Regions from separate parts of the Rhizobium sp. LjRoot254 genome, predicted to be linked through region 2. Evidence: predicted binding sites of a transcription regulator. Region 2 holds the regulator's gene; the other holds the start of a gene.

Region 1 (8,071 bases), 1.0 Mb from region 2:
CCTCCCAGCCGGGCAGGAAGACGGTGTCGAATTCCAGGCCCTTGGCGGAATGCAGCGTCATGATCGAGACGGCATCGAGCGATGCGTTCTGCTCGACATCCATGACCAGCGAGACGTGTTCGAGGAAGCCGCGCATGGATTCGAAGCTTTCCATTGAGCGGACGAGTTCCTTGAGGTTTTCCAGCCGGCCCGGCGCTTCGGCCGTCTTGTCGGCCTTCCACATGTCGGTATAGCCGCTTTCCTCAAGGATCTGCTCGGCGAGTTCGGTGTGCGGAATGGTCTCCAGTGCCTTCTGCCAGCGCTGGAAATTCTGCACCACGTCAAAGAGCGCCTTGCGCGGCTTGGGCTTCAGTTCCTCTGTCTCGACGATGTCGGCGGATGCCTGGAGGATCGGGATGTCGCGCGAACGGGCGTAATCGTGCAGGAAGCGGAGCGTCGTGTCGCCGAGGCCGCGCTTCGGCGTATTGACGATGCGCTCGAAGGCGAGGTCGTCGGCGGGCTGGCAGACGAGGCGGAAATAGGCCATGGCATCGCGGATTTCGAGCCGCTCGTAGAAGCGCGGGCCGCCGATGACGCGGTAGTTGAGGCCGAGTGTCACGAAGCGGTCTTCGAATTCGCGCATCTGGAACGAGGCGCGGACGAGGATCGCCATGTCGTTGAGATTGTGCTTCTGGCGCTGCAACTGCTCGATCGTCTCGCCGATGGCGCGGGCTTCCTCCTCCGAATCCCAGGAGGCGTGGACCTGGACCTTCTCATGGTCGGGATCGTCCTGTTCGGTGAACAGCGTCTTGCCGAGCCGGCCTTCGTTGTGCGCGATCAGGTGTCCGGATGCGCCGAGGATATGGGCGGTGGAGCGGTAGTTGCGCTCAAGGCGGATGACGGTGGCGCCGGGGAAATCCTTCTCGAAGCGGAGGATGTTATCGACATCGGCACCGCGCCAGCCATAGATCGCCTGGTCGTCGTCGCCGACGCAGCAGATGTTGACGGAAGAAGAAGACGAAGACCCCGCCCCAACCCCTCCCCACAAGGGGGAGGGGCTAGCCTGCGGATCGCTACCCGGGAAATCATCGGCGTCCGCGTATGCGGGGCCAGCATTCTCAGCGAAGCCGGCGCCACGGGCTCCGAGCCCCTCCCCCTTGTGGGGAGGGGTTGGGGCGGGGTCTTTCTTTCTTGGCTTCTGCGCCAAGAGCCTCAGCCACATATACTGCGCCGTATTCGTGTCCTGGTACTCGTCGACCAGAATATACCGGAAGCGGTTCTGGTAGTCGGCAAGGATATCGGGGTTGGTCTTGAGGATGCGGATCGGGTGCATCAGCAGGTCGCCGAAATCGCAGGCGTTGAGCGTCCTCAGCCGGTTCTGGTAGGCGGTGTAGAGGGCGCGGCCCTTGCCGTTGGCGAAGGCGCGGGAATCGCCTTCCGGGATCTGGTCGGGATCGAGGCCCTTGTTCTTCCAGCCGTCGATCATCAGCGCGAACTGCTTGGCCGGCCAGCGCTTGTCGTCCAGCCCCTCGGCCACGATCAACTGCTTGAGCAGGCGGATGACGTCGTCGGTGTCGAGGATGGTGAAATCGGATTTCAGTGACACGAGTTCGGCATGGCGGCGCAGGAATTTCACGCCGATCGAATGGAACGTGCCAAGCCAGGGCATGCCTTCGACGGCTTCGCCAGCAAGATGCGAGATGCGCTCGCGCATTTCGCGCGCCGCCTTGTTGGTGAAGGTGACGGCCAGGATCTGGCTTGGGAAGGCGCGGCCCATCTCCAGGATATGGGCGATGCGGGTGGTCAGAACGCGCGTCTTGCCGGTGCCGGCGCCGGCGAGAACGAGAACAGGACCATCCAACGTTTCGACGGCGCGCAGCTGTTCGGGGTTCAATCCTTCGAGATAGGACGGGCGAGGGCGGGCGCCGTTGCGGGCGGCCATGGCGCGCGCGGCAAGACCGCTCGGGCCGGCGGGGCGCTCGGCCGCCGGCTTCGGGTCCTGCTTCTGCTGCCGGGGTGTCGGCTCTTCATCGAAGAAGGGAATGTCGTCAAAGCCAGATATCATCGGGTTTCCCATGCATGATTCGGCTGGTCTTGGCAAAGCCTGGTCACGATTTGTTCGCTTTTCAGGTTCACGATTACATTACATTTCGTCCATCTGGCAAATCAATCTTGCCCGCCGATACGTAATGAAAGATAAGAAATGGGGGAGCGAGATACACTGGTTTGGGCCGGAGAATTGTATGAGAATCGTAACCCAACTGCTGACAGGACTTGTTTTTCTCGTCGTGGGTGCATTGATCCTGATGCATTTCATGCCGGGATCGGCGACGCTTGCGCGCCAGGTCGGCGTGCCGGAAACGATGATCCGTCTCGTGGCCCGCGAGACGCCGACGGCCAAGGCGCCTGAAGAAGGCAATCGCCGCGGAGGCAACCGCGACCAGACCGTGGTGGTGAAGGCGGCCGAAAAAGGCAAGATCAACGACAGCCTGCGCGCCATCGGCGATGGTGATGCGGTGCGTTCTGTTGCGGTGACGCCGCTCGTATCCGGCCAGATCGCCGAACTGATGGTGAAATCCGGACAGCGGGTGAAAGCCGGCGATGTCATCGCCACGCTCGACGACGATGTCGAGAAGATCGCGACGCAAACTGCGAAAGTCGCACTGCAGGCCGCCACCAACAAGATGACACGCAACGAAGACCTCAAGAAGATCATCTCGCAGGCCGATTACCAGGACACGCAGACGGCGGTGGAGACCGCACGGCTGGTCGCCTCGGCGGCCGAGCTTGCGCTGCAACGGCGCATCGTGCGCGCGCCGATCGACGGTATCGCCGGCATCGTCAATGTCGAAGTCGGCGACTATGTGACCGTGAGCACGCCGCTGGTGACGCTGGACGACCGCTCGAAGCTGCTGGTCGATTTCTGGGTGCCGGAGCGCTTCACGGGCCTGATCAAGGAAGGCCAGGAGGTCGCGGCGCGACCGATCGCGCGGCCGGGCAAGAGCTTTCCGGGCAAGATCGAGGCGATCGACAACCGCATCGACCCCGCGAGCCGCACATTGCATGTGCGTGCCGTGATCGAGAACCAGGGCGACGAACTGCGTGCAGGCCAATCCTTCGAGGTGGTCGTCAACCTTCCCGGTGATATGTGGCCGTCGGTGAGCCCGCTCGCCATCCAGTGGGACAGCACCGGCTCCTATGTCTGGCGGGTGAATGCGGACAAGAAGGTCGAGCGCGTTTCGGCGGCGATCATCCAGCGCAATCAGGACGACGTGCTCGTGGATGGCGACGTCAAGCCGGGCGATAAGATTATCATCGAGGGCCTGCAGCAATTGAAGGCCGGCGCGACGGTGAAGATTTTCGGTGAGGACAAGAAGAACGACAAGGTGGCGGATGCCGCCGGGACGGTGAAACCTTGAGCCCGGGCGGCCGTATCAAGGAAGCCTTCTCGGCCTCGCTTTTCGTGCGGCGGCCGATCCTGGCGCTGGTTCTCAATACGCTGATCGTGGTGGCGGGGCTGGCGGCCTTCAACGGCATCGAAGTGCGCGAACTGCCCTCGGTCGACCGGCCAGTGATCACCGTGCGGACCGACCTCGACGGCGCCTCGCCCGAAACGATGGACCGCGAGGTGACCGATACGATCGAGGGTGCGGTGGCGCGCGTGACCGGCCTGAAATCGGTGTCCTCGGTCTCGGCCTTCGGCAACAGCCGGGTGACGCTGGAATTCTCCGACACGACCGATCTCGCAGTGGCCGCCGCCGACGTGCGCGACGCGCTGGCCCGCGTGACCGACGACCTGCCTGACGGCACGATCGCGCCGCGCGTGATCAAGGCGGATGCCGATTCCCAGCCGGTGCTGCGCATTGCGGTGACTTCCTCGACCATGAAGGCGGAGGACCTGACCGTCTATATCGAGGACGTGATCGAGAACCGGCTCGCCTCCGTCGAGGGCGTCGCCGACGTGCAGTATTTCGGCGACAAGCAGAAGAGCTTCCGCATCGATCTCGACCAGGCCAAGCTCGCCAGCCGCGGGATGACGGTAGCCGACATCCGCACCGCGCTATCGACCGCCGCCTTCGATGTGCCGGCGGGCACGATCGAAAGCAGTTCGACCAATATCGTGGTGCGTGCGAGTTCCGACATCACGACGCCGCAGGAGTTCGAATCCCTCATCATCAACGGCAAGGTTCGCCTCGGTGACGTGGCCAACGTGACGCTCGGCGCCGAAGACGGCACCTCGACCATGCGCTCGAACGGCATATCAGGCGTCGGCCTCGGCATCATCCGCCAGGCGCAGTCGAACACGCTCGACATTTCCGATGGCATAAGGAAGGTCGTGGACGAGCTCTCCAAGACCCTGCCCAAGGGCATGGAGATGCGTGTGACCAGCGACGATGCGAGCTTCATTCGCGGCGCGATCCACGAAGTGGTGCTGTCGCTGGTGCTGTCCGTCGTCATCGTCGTCGGCGTCATCTATCTCTTCCTGCGCAATCTGCGCGCCACGCTGATCCCGACCGTCACCATGCCGGTGGCGCTGGTCGGCACGCTGGCCGCGATCTATCTCGCCGGCTTCTCGGTCAATATCCTGACGCTGCTCGCCATCGTTCTGGCGACCGGCCTCGTTGTCGATGACGCCATTGTTGTGCTCGAGAATATCGTGCGCTATCGCGCCCAGGGCATGGGCGCGCGCGCGGCCGCCGTGGTCGGCACGACGCAGGTGTTCTTCGCCGTCGTCGCCACGACCATTACGCTCGCCGCGGTGTTCGTGCCGCTCGCCTTCCTGCCCGGCGAGGCCGGTGGGCTGTTCCGCGAATTCGGCTTCACGCTGGCGATCGCGGTTATGCTGTCGGGCGTGGTGGCGCTGACGCTCTGCCCGATGCTCGCGTCGCGTATGCTGGGCGCCCACGATGTCGAGGAACATCACGGCATCATGAGCTTCCTCGGCAACATCTTCGCCAAGGTTTACGAGAAGACGCTGGCCGCGGTGCTTGCCGTGCCCGGCATCGTGGTGGCCGTTTCGGTATTGATGCTGTTTGCCTCGGTGGCGGCCTATTTCTCGCTCGGCCAGGAGCTGACGCCGAAGGAGGACCGCTCGACCATTCTCGTGCGCGCCCGTGCGCAGCAGGGCGTGAGCCTCGCCTATACCGAATCGCAACTGCGCAAGGTCGAGGACGCGCTGCAGCCGCTGGTGAATTCCGGCGAGGTGCTCAACGTCTTCACCATCAGCGGCCAGGGTGGCTCGTCCAATTCCGGCTTCATGGTGCTGACGCTGGCGCCCTGGGAAAGGCGCGAGCGCAACCAGATCGCGATCACCGAGGATGTGCGCAAGGCACTGCGCGTAGCACCTGCGCTGCAGGCCAACATCATTCAGCCTAACAGCCTCGGCATTCGCGGTGCGGGCTCCGGCCTCAATTTCGCGCTGACGGGCAACGACTACGACCAGCTCTACGCGCAGGCGGACAAGATGATCGATGCGCTGAACGCGAGTGGACGTTTCGATCTCGTGCGCCTCGACAACGACCCGACGCAGGCCCAGATCTCCGTCGATATCGACCGCGAGAAGGCGGCTGATATCGGGGTCGATATCACGGGGCTCGCGCAGGCGATGCAGGCGCTGCTTGCCGGCACCAGCATCGGCGATGTCTTCGTCGATGGCCGCCGCATCGATATCACGCTCGTCTCGTCGGACAATCCGATCAACGATCCGAAAGATCTCGAGAGCATATTCCTCAAGACGCGGGACGGCCGGTTCGTGCCGATGTCGGCGGTGGCGACGCTGAAGGAGCGGTCGATCCCGCCGCAACTGTCGCGCGAGAACCAGCAGCGGTCCGTCGGTATCACGGCGTCGCTGAAGGAGGGGACGGGATTGGGCGACGCGCTGGCCTTCACGCAGCAGACGGCGCGCGAAATCCTGCCCGATGGTGTCAATGTCCTGCCGCTTTCGGAGGCTGCCACGCTCAACCAGAACTCCTCTGGCATGATGATCGTCTTCGGCTTTGCCATCGTCATCATCTTCCTGGTGCTGGCGGCGCAGTTCGAGAGCTTCGTCTCGGCAGTCATCATCATGACGACGGTGCCGCTTGGGCTCGCTTGCGCGGTCTTCGCGCTGATGCTGACAGGGCAGACGATCAATATCTACAGCCAGATCGGACTCGTTATGCTGGTCGGCATCATGGCCAAGAACGGCATCCTGATCGTCGAATTCGCCAACCAGTTGCGCGATGACGGCCAGAGCGTGCGCGAGGCGATCCGCAATGCCTGCCGTATCCGCCTCAGGCCGGTCATGATGACGATGATTGCGACCATCCTCGGCGGCCTGCCGTTGACGCTTGCCGCCGGCGCCGGCGCCGAAGCGCGCGTGGCGCTCGGCTGGGTTATCGTCGGCGGTCTTGGCCTCGCGACGCTGGTGACGCTCTATATCACGCCCGTCGCCTATCAGATGTTCGCCGGGCTCGCCAAGCCGCATGCCCACGAGGAGGAGCGGCTGACACGCGAGATGGAAGCCGCCAACAGCAACCGGATGAGCCTCGAGGAAGAGCTCATCCCGACCGCCGCGCAGTGATGGTACGCAAATACTCCGTCTCTCTCCACGGCCACCGCACGAGCTTCTCGCTGGAGGAGGAGTTCTTCACCGCCCTCAAGGAAATTGCCGCCCGACGCGGGCGATCGCTGGCAGCGCTGATCGCCGAAGTGGATGACGGCCGGCCGGACAGTTACAATCTGTCCTCGGCGCTGAGGGTGTATGTGTTGAAGACGATGACGGCCGAGGTGTCCTAACGTGTGTGGCGCGCCGCGTCGTTCCTCGCGGCAGCGCCGCTAATGAGATCCGGTCGATGACGGAGACCGCATGCCTCGACCATGCGCCGCGACGTTGCATTGGACGCAGACACCAGCTCGTAGACATAAGCCGCGCCGAGGTCCCGAAACACGCTTGTGACCATGCGGGCATTGATGTAGTTGCCCAGACCCTTGCCCCGAGCCGATTCCGCCACGGCAACCAATCCGCCCCAGGCATACTTGTGAAAGACGCTGTCGGCATTGTGGGGCATGTAGCCGTGCGCCGCCGCTACGACGTTTCCCTGTTGATCACCGACCGCCACGGTCGTCGCCGGGTCGAACTCACCGACGAGCAGTGAGCCCGAAAAGGGCACAACGCCGGCTCCACCGATCAGCGACTGGATGCGGGCCGTGTGTTCGCCGGTGGGATCGGTCGGCGCCTCGAGGTCGACCAGACCGTCCGGCAGGCCGCGCGCCACGATCGCCTCCGAGGCGGCAAGCCCCGTCGCGCGGTCGGCGACGAAGACATCCCAGGTATCGAGGCGAAAGTCCCGTTCCGCGAGAAGGGCTCTCGCTTCGTCTGCTTTGGACGGAGAGAACAGGCGAAAGCCACACACGCCATCGCGATCGAGGAAGGCCGTGATCCTTTCCCAGCCGATTTTGTCGAGATCATCGCAACCCATCATCCGGCCATTCTGGCACGCGCCGGGTGTCGCACGGATGAAATCGGCGCTCGATTCCGCCTGTGCCTGTAGTCGTTGCTGCAACTCGGTGCCGAAGTAACCTGACATGGGACGCTCCCCGTGAGAGCAGTGATGATAACCAATTCGGCGCAAGAGGAAAACAGGGACAGCGCCGGCAGACGCGGACTATGCTTCACTGGTTGAGGATATCAGGAGACAGATCGAGCCTCGGCGTGGTGTCGCTCGTGTTGTCGTCGGCAGGTTTCTCCTGCTTTTCCAGCTTCTCCTGCTTCTCCAGTTCGGCCTTCTGCCGGGCCTCTTCATCGGCTTGCGCCTTGGCCTTCAGCGCCTCCTGCGCCTGATCGAGAAGGCGCGCGTCGTCGATGCGCCTCTGCTCGATTCGTTCGCGCTCGGCGTCGAGATAGCGATAGAGCGAGGCTTCCCGGCGCAGGCGCTGCTTTTCGGCGATGTTGGCCTGAAGGATCTCCACCCGGCGTCGTTCCTGCTCGAACTTGCGCAGTGACAGAAAGCTTGTCAGCGCGGTGATATCCACCGCGCGGTGCGGGGCCGCGAGCGGACCTTCCCAGCCAAGCCGGACCGAGGGATCGGCGCCGGCGAGCGCGTCTTCGCCC
Region 2 (8,071 bases):
ACCATGCCGCGATGACCGGCGACCCAGACCCGCTTTCCGGAGAGGGAATACATGGCCTCAGGCTTCCTTCATCACGGTCGCGGTCTGCATGACCTTGAGGTCTTCGTTGACCATTTCGCGGCAAAGATCGCGGACGGAGGTATCGTGCTTCCAGCCGAGCTTCTGATGCGCCTTGGACGGATCGCCGATCAGGAGTTCGACCTCGGTGGGACGGAAATAGCGCGGGTCGATCTCGACCACTGTATTGCCTGACAGCATGTCGTAGCCCTTTTCGTCGACGCCGGTGCCGCGCCATTCGAGATTGATGCCGACATCCTCGAAGGCCCAGGTAATGAACTGGCGCACTTCCGTCGTCTCACCGGTGGCGAGCACGTAGTCGTCGGGCTCATCCTGCTGCAGCATCATCCACATGCCGCGGACATATTCGCGGGCATGGCCCCAGTCGCGCTTGGCATCGATGTTGCCGACATAAAGCTTGTCCTGCTTGCCGAGCCGGATGGCAGCGGCAGCACGCGTAATCTTGCGCGTGACGAAGGTCTCGCCGCGCAGCGGGCTCTCGTGATTGAACAGGATGCCGTTGGAGGCGTGCAGGCCATAGGCTTCGCGGTAATTGACCACGATCCAGTAGGAATAGAGTTTCGCCGCCGCATAAGGCGAGCGCGGATAGAAGGGTGTCGTCTCGCGCTGCGGCACTTCCTGCACCAGGCCGTAAAGCTCAGACGTGGAGGCCTGGTAGAAGCGGGTCTTCTTCTCCATCTTCAGGATGCGGATGGCCTCAAGCAGGCGCAACGTGCCGATGCCGTCGGCATTGGCGGTATATTCAGGCGTCTCGAAGGACACGCGCACATGGCTCTGGGCGGCGAGATTGTAGATCTCGTCCGGCTGGGCCTCCTGCACGATGCGGATCAGGTTGGTCGAATCCGTCATGTCGCCGTAATGCAGGATGAACCGCTGATCCTTCTCGTGCGGATCCTGGTAGATGTTCTCGATGCGGCTGGTGTTGAACGACGACGAGCGGCGCTTGATGCCGTGGACGATGTAACCCTTGCTCAGAAGCAGCTCGGCGAGATAGGCGCCATCCTGGCCCGTAATGCCGGTAACAAGGGCTACTTTTCTCTTGTCGTTGCTCAAATGGATTCTCCTGTCGAATGCAATCTCTGGGCCATTGCCTGCCTCCGCGCTAGAGGCGGAATGGGGCGGCAAAATGTCGGAAGGCCGGAACACAGCACAGCAATTGCCCGATCACCCCGGAGGGGACGGACAAAAGCAGAAATTTCCGGAAATTCTGACCCTTCGCTTCTTCTTATCGAAGGACGCGCAAGACTGCAATCATCCCGCCTTCAACTGGTAAATATGGCTCTGCCCAGCGGAAAACGCAGGGGTCGGGGAAGAAGTTCCCGGTCCCGGCCAAGATGCTCAATGATAACGGCGGATGAGGCCCACCAACTTACCCTGGACCTTCACGCGGTCAGGTCCGAAAATCCGCGTCTCGTAAGCGGGATTTGCCGCCTCGAGCGCGATCGAGGCACCCTTCCGGCGGAAGCGCTTGAGGGTTGCTTCCTCGTCGTCGACCAGTGCCACCACGATATCGCCGGGACTTGCGGTCGAACCGGTGCGGATCACGACGGTGTCGCCGTCGAGGATGCCGGCCTCGATCATCGAGTCGCCCTTGACCTCCAGCGCATAGTGATCGCCGCTGCCGATCATGCCGGAAGGCACTGCGATCTCATGCGTGTTGTTCTGGATTGCCGAGATCGGTACACCGGCCGCGATACGGCCCATGACGGGAATGGCCACGGAATCGAGCACATCGTCGTTGGCGGGCCGAGGCTGTGCTTGCGGCTTGCCGAGCGAACCCTCGATGACACTGGGCGAGAAACCCCTGGCGGCCGGCTTGACGCTCGGCGAATAGGCCTCCGGCAGCTTGATCACCTCGAGCGCACGGGCCCGGTTCGGCAGGCGGCGGATGAAGCCGCGCTCCTCGAGAGCCGTGATCAGCCGGTGGATGCCCGACTTGGAGGCGAGGTCGAGCGCATCCTTCATCTCGTCGAAGGAAGGTGGAATGCCCGATTCCTTCATCCGCTCGTGAATGAAGAGAAGCAATTCCTGCTGTTTTCTGGTTAGCATGTTCAAACCCCGGCAGAATCGTGAAACAAATCTGGAACAAACACTATATGTTCCATTTATGTTCTGCAAGAGTTTAATTTTTGCTTATATCAGCATGTGATCATGCGATTTTTCGGCGCTGGGACCCAAAAAAGGCAATCTGGTATGAACTGTGGCGCATCGCGCGCGGAAATCTTCAGGATTTTTTCTGCATTGCCGCCCGCAATGTATCGTTGATGCGCTCCTGCCAGCCAGGACCTGCTTCCTGGAAATACGCCAGAACGTCGCTGTCGATCTTGAGCGAAACCAGTTCCCTCGTGTTGGGCAGCGCCGGCCGCTCGACGGCAGGCGCTGCGGCCACCTTTTTCGCCGGCTTGAACAATGCTTCAGCGGCATCCATGGCGCTGACGGGTCTGCGGGGTGGGTTCGCCATGGTGGCACCTTCTGTCTATTGATTGCTGGATGCCGACGATCATTTCCGATTAATTGTCTCACGTCCACCGCATACTGATCATGTGATCTTCGGCGGATGCTTCCAAACTCATACCTTCGCCGGATCGGCCAGCACCGGATCGGCACGCAAACGCTCCGAGGCGAAGTCCACGAACGCGCGGAGACGGCCCGATGCGGACCTGCCTTCGGCATGCACGATATGGATGGGCACGGGTTCCTGTTCGAACTCGGCAAGCACGGTCCTGAGGCGGCCAGCCCTGACATGAGCAGCGACCTGATAGGACTGGAAGCGCGACAGACCCCAGCCGGCGATCACCGCATCGATGACGGCGTCATTGGTGTTGCAGGTGAGGCGGGTCGAGATCGGAACGCGAATCTTCGTTGCTCTGCCGAATTGCCATTCGGCGCCGCCGAAAATGCCGTCGCGGCCGATCAGCCGGTGGGATGTCAGGTCCTGCGGAATTTTGGGTTCGCCGTGCCGGTCGAAATAGTCGGGCGATCCGCACACGACCTGCCGGATGAAGCCGACGCGTCGTGCGGTCAGGCCGGAGGAGGGCAGGTGGGCGATGCGGATGGCAACGTCGATTCCCTCATCTACGAGATTGGTGACACGGTCGAGCAGAAGGAACCGCACCTGCACGGCCGGATTGAGATCGAGGAAATCCAGCAGGATTGGCAGGACGTAGAGCCTGCCGAAAAGCACCGGCGCGGTGACGGTAATCGCGCCCGCCGGATTGCCGAAACTGCCCGCGGCATTGGCCTCGGCCTCGGCGATTTCAGCGAGGATGCGCCGGCAATCGGCAACATAGCCTTCGCCGGCTGCAGTCAGCTTCACCGAGCGGGTGGTGCGGATTAGCAGGCGTGTGCCGATCTCGGCTTCGAGAGACGCAACCGCGCGGGTCACCGCCGGTGCGCTCAGATGCATCGCCTTGGCGGCGGCGGCGAAACCACCGGAATCGACCACTTCAGTGAAAATGCGCATTCCCTGCAAGCGGTCCATATTTTGCCTAGTTATTTCGTCTGACGTAACAGTGTAGTTCCATATTCACCGATTATCAATTCCAAGGGGAACAATCATATTGAGCCTTCCCAATTATCGGAGGTCAAAATGAAGCTCTATAATTTCACCCTATCGGGCCATTCGCATCGCGCCAGGCTGTTCCTCTCGTTGCTCGGCGTCGATTGCCAGATCATCGATGTCGACCTTGCCCAGCGCGCGCACAAATCGCCGGAATTTCTGGCGCTCAATGCACTCGGTCAGGTGCCGGTGTTGGAGGATGATGGCATCATTATCGCCGATTCCAATGCGATCCTGGTCTATCTCGCCAAGAAATTCGGCCGTACGGACTGGCTGCCGGAAGATGCCCGCAGCGCAGCCGAAGTGCAGCGCTGGCTCTCGGTCGCAGCCGGGCAACTCGCCCATGGACCGGCTCAGGCGCGGTTGATCACGGTGTTCAACGCGCCCTACAGGCCGGAAGAGGTGATTCCGCGTGCCCATGCCATACTTGGCGTGCTCAACCAGGAGCTCGGGCAGCGCAAGTGGATCGCGGGTGGCACAGCGCCAAGCATCGCCGATGTCGCGCTCTACAGCTATGTCGCCCGTGCACCTGAGGGCAATGTGGAATTGGGCGGCTATCAGCACATCCTCGCTTGGCTCGACAGGGTCGAAAACCTGCAGGGCTTCGTGGAATTTCCGCTTGCCTCGGCCGTTCGCGCTGCGTGAGGGCTTCATATGTTGCAAAATCTCAAAGTCGATAGTTCTTGGCATCCTGGCGAGGTTGCGCTTCAAGCATCGCTCGGCGTTGCCGACCGGCTGGCGGAGGTCGGCAGGCACGTCATCCGCGACCATCTCATCGAGCAGCACCGGTTGTTCTATCCGCTGCTGCCGATGGCTATCCTGGGGACCGTTGACACCGCCGGCGACGCCTGGGCGACGGTAAGGACCGGTTATCCGGGTTTCCTGCAGGCGATCGACGACCGATATCTCCACCTCGATCTGAAGCGCGATCCTCTCGATCCCGCCGACGCGGGAATGGATAACGGAAGAGCAATTGGCATGCTGGGGATCGATTTGGGCACCCGCCGTCGCAACCGCCTCAACGGCGAGGTTGTTCGCGATGACACCGGCTTCAGCGTGCGAGTCGAACAGAGCTTCGGCAACTGTCCGAAGTATATCCAGCTACGTGGGGCGTACTATGCCAGTGATCCTACTTTGCCGTCCGAGGTGATTCCGGAGACAGCGGACAGGGCGGATGAGGCAGCGCGAGGTTTGATCCAGCGGGCGGATACGCTCTTCGTTGCAAGCTATGCCGACCTGGCCAATGGTCGCCGGCAGGTGGATGTGTCCCATCGCGGCGGTCCGTCGGGCTTCGTCAGGATCGATGGCGACGCGCTTGTCATTCCCGACTATGCCGGCAATCTGTTTTTCAACACGCTGGGCAATATCGCAGTCAACCCGCGCGTGGGCCTTGCCTTCGTGGATTTCGAGAGCGGTGGTTTGTTGCAATTGACCGGCGACGCCTTCATTATGGACCCTGTCGAGACGGCGCTGTTGCCCGGCGCGGAGCGGATGTGGCGCTTCACGCCGCGAAAGACGGTCTGGCGGCCCGGGGACCTGGCATTGCGCTGGGATTTTCGCGAGTGGTCGCCAAGCATGGCCAAGATCGTCGGATGATCACCGCAGCACAAGCAGGCCCGAGCCGATGATCACGGTGGCACCGATGACCGTATAGACATCGATCGTTGCGCCAAAGACGAGATAGCCGATAAGGCTGCCCCAGAAGATTTGGCTATACTGGGAGGGGGCGACCACCGAAGCGGTACCAAGCCTGAAGGCGCGAACAAGCAGGATGTTGGCGATGAACTGGCAGAAGCCGCCCAGCGCGAAGACAAGGAAGGCGTCGAGTGCCACCGGAATGATACTGCCGGTGAAAAGGGCGATCAGGAATGCCACGCTGGCCATGATCACGAGTGGCACGAAGGCGAGCGCGAGATCGGATTCGGCGTGATGCACCCGCCTCAGCATCAGCAGCGTGATCGAAAACAGCACGGCCGAGCCGACTGCGGCCGCGTGGCCAAGCCCGAACGAGCCGCCCGCCGGTCGCGTGGCGATGACGACACCGACAAAACCGACGACGACGCCAATCGTTGCCAGCACGGACAGCCGCTCGCCGAGAAAGAGGAAGGCGAGCAACGCCACGAAGATCGGGCCGGTAAAGGCGAGGACATAGGCGTCGGCCAGCGGGATCAACGAGATGGAGTAGTAGAACATCGCGGTGTTGGTCGCGAGGATCAGCCCGCGGGTGATCACGAAGCGCGGATATCTGGGAACAAGCCGGCGCGGATTGCGCGTGACAATGCAAAACAGCGCCATGAAGACACAGGCCATTCCGGCGACCATGAAAATGGTCTGCGACAGCGGATAGCCCTCGCTCTGCAGCTTCACCACGGTGTCGGAGCCGACGAATATGCCATAGGAGGCGGTGGCGATCGCCGCGGCTTTGATATTGTTGGAGTTGAGATGCATGCGGGAGAAATCCGGACGGCCGGACGGCCGAAACTAAGAGAATCGTTGTCGCAACGATATCTATTCCGGCAAGCCCGCGCGAGGATTGTGCGAAATCTGCGGCAATCGGCTATCTGGCCGAACCGAAGACTTTCCCGCGCCGGCGCATCGGCGGGGTTTGACGGCCGATCCGAGCGAGATCGCCAAGCGTCGTATCGTCGTCCTCGTTGAAAATCGCCTTCGGCATGCCAACGCTCGACCCGAGGCGGGCAATCGGGGGCTCGCCGAGATCCGGTGCGCGCGATCTCTTTTTCGAGGCCGACAGTCTTGCCAAGGGACGACCGGGAGCGATGGAATTGTGCTCACGCATCGCGGTGCGCCTTCCGGTTCGGGCCGGTGGCTTTCGGCTTCTTGTTTGGAGACCAGTCACGATGATGGCGTGGCGGCGCGGGATCGGCGGAGGCTTGGCCGGCACCGGGATCGATCTCGTCGCGACGACGATCGCTTTCGAGCGGATCGGCGAGCAGGCCGCCCACACCCGGATCGCCAGCGATCGTGCGGTTGTGATTTTCATTGGCTGGCTTGGTATTCATCACGCAATCCTCGTTGTGACCTGTTAAGTCACTGGACGAGGGATTGTTCCGGTGTTGCGTGTCGGCGTATCCCGGGCGGCGGTTCCAGCAAAGGAATATCATTGGAGCTGGCGGATCATCGCAGGTACCCCAAAAACACCTCCCCAGCTGATTGTCTTCCCGCTGCGGAACGGTGTGTTGTCTGCATCGGGCCAAGTGTTTACACCGGCGGTTAATAAACGGCTGAGGTCTCAAATAGCTCCACGTGATTCACACGTGATCGCTGTGTAACCGTTATGTAACCGTAACGTACTTCGAGCGACGCTTCGTAGCTGTACGATCAATCGGCAGCGGCTGTCGGTCGAACCGCCTGGACCTACGTGCGATTGCCAAACTTGTATCTTCACAATCTTTTTGATCGAGGAGTAGACATGAGCCCCCGGGATCTCGACACGCCGCAAGAGGCGAACAATTCGCTTAGCATAAATCGTCGAAACCTGCTGATCGGATCGACAGCGCTCGCTGCAGGCGTGGCTACGGCGGCCAACTTGGTCGGCCCGGCCACCGCACGCGCTCAGGCGTCGTCAGCGTCCGGCGCGAAGCCCAACATCCTGGTCATCTGGGGTGACGATATCGGTACGTGGAACATCAGCTACAACAATCGCGGGATGATGGGGTATATGACGCCGAACATCGACCGGATCGCCGAGGAGGGCCTGTCCTTCACCGACTACTACGGACAGCAGAGCTGCACAGCCGGCCGCGCCGCATTCATCGGCGGCAACGTTCCGGTTCGCACAGGCATGACGAAGGTCGGCCTGCCGGGCGCCCAGGAAGGCTGGCAGGAGACCGACGTCACGATGGCGACCGTTCTCAAGAGCCAGGGCTACGCGACAGGCCAGTTCGGCAAGAATCACCAGGGCGATCGCGACGAGCACCTGCCTATCAACCACGGCTTCGATGAATTCTTCGGCAATCTCTATCACCTCAACGCCGAAGAGGAGCCCGAGAACCGGGACTACCCGAAGAGCGCGGAGTTTCGCAAGAAGTTCGGCCCCCGCGGCGTCATCAAGGCCAGCGCCGACGGCAAGATTGAAGACACCGGTCCCCTCACCAAGAAGCGGATGGAAACCATCGACGTCGAGACGGTTGATGCGGCGAAAGACTTCATCAGCCGGCAGCAGAAGGCGGGAAAGCCTTTCTTCTGCTGGTGGAACGCCACGCGGATGCACTTCCGGACCCATGTCAAAGCGTCGAACACCGGGATATCGGGCCCCAGCGGCGACGAGTATCACGACGGCATGGTCGAGCACGACATGCAGGTGGGCGAGGTGCTGAAGCTGCTCGACGACCTCGGCATCACCGACAACACCGTCGTCATGTATTCCACCGACAATGGACCCCATTATAACGCATGGCCGGACGCTGCCACCAC

What was found. Region 2 encodes LexA, which represses DNA repair genes until DNA is damaged. Its sites were predicted from a motif close to TGTTCNNNNTGTGTTCNG; they were not measured.
Positions count from the first base shown of each region.
Region 1: the regulator LexA is predicted to act here: its motif matches at 2,085-2,102, upstream of ACSQ26_RS06010 (ATP-dependent helicase).

Region 1 covers NZ_CAXUSM020000001.1:1,216,207-1,224,277, forward strand. The annotation lists gene ACSQ26_RS06010 (ATP-dependent helicase) at 1-2,044, opposite strand, end outside; gene ACSQ26_RS06015 (efflux RND transporter periplasmic adaptor subunit) at 2,223-3,398, shown strand; gene ACSQ26_RS06020 (efflux RND transporter permease subunit) at 3,395-6,541, shown strand; gene ACSQ26_RS06025 (ribbon-helix-helix domain-containing protein) at 6,541-6,756, shown strand; gene ACSQ26_RS06030 (GNAT family N-acetyltransferase) at 6,753-7,547, opposite strand; gene ACSQ26_RS06035 (AsmA family protein) at 7,633-8,071, opposite strand, start outside.
Region 2 covers NZ_CAXUSM020000001.1:2,217,011-2,225,081, reverse strand. The annotation lists gene fcl (GDP-L-fucose synthase) at 1-53, opposite strand, end outside; gene gmd (GDP-mannose 4,6-dehydratase) at 58-1,131, opposite strand; gene lexA (transcriptional repressor LexA) at 1,417-2,127, opposite strand; gene ACSQ26_RS10915 (BrnA antitoxin family protein) at 2,303-2,539, opposite strand; gene ACSQ26_RS10910 (LysR family transcriptional regulator) at 2,648-3,559, opposite strand; gene ACSQ26_RS10905 (glutathione S-transferase family protein) at 3,668-4,282, shown strand; gene ACSQ26_RS10900 (flavin-nucleotide-binding protein) at 4,292-5,233, shown strand; gene ACSQ26_RS10895 (DMT family transporter) at 5,234-6,085, opposite strand; gene ACSQ26_RS10890 (hypothetical protein) at 6,195-6,434, opposite strand; gene ACSQ26_RS10885 (hypothetical protein) at 6,427-6,657, opposite strand; gene ACSQ26_RS10880 (arylsulfatase) at 7,068-8,071, shown strand, end outside.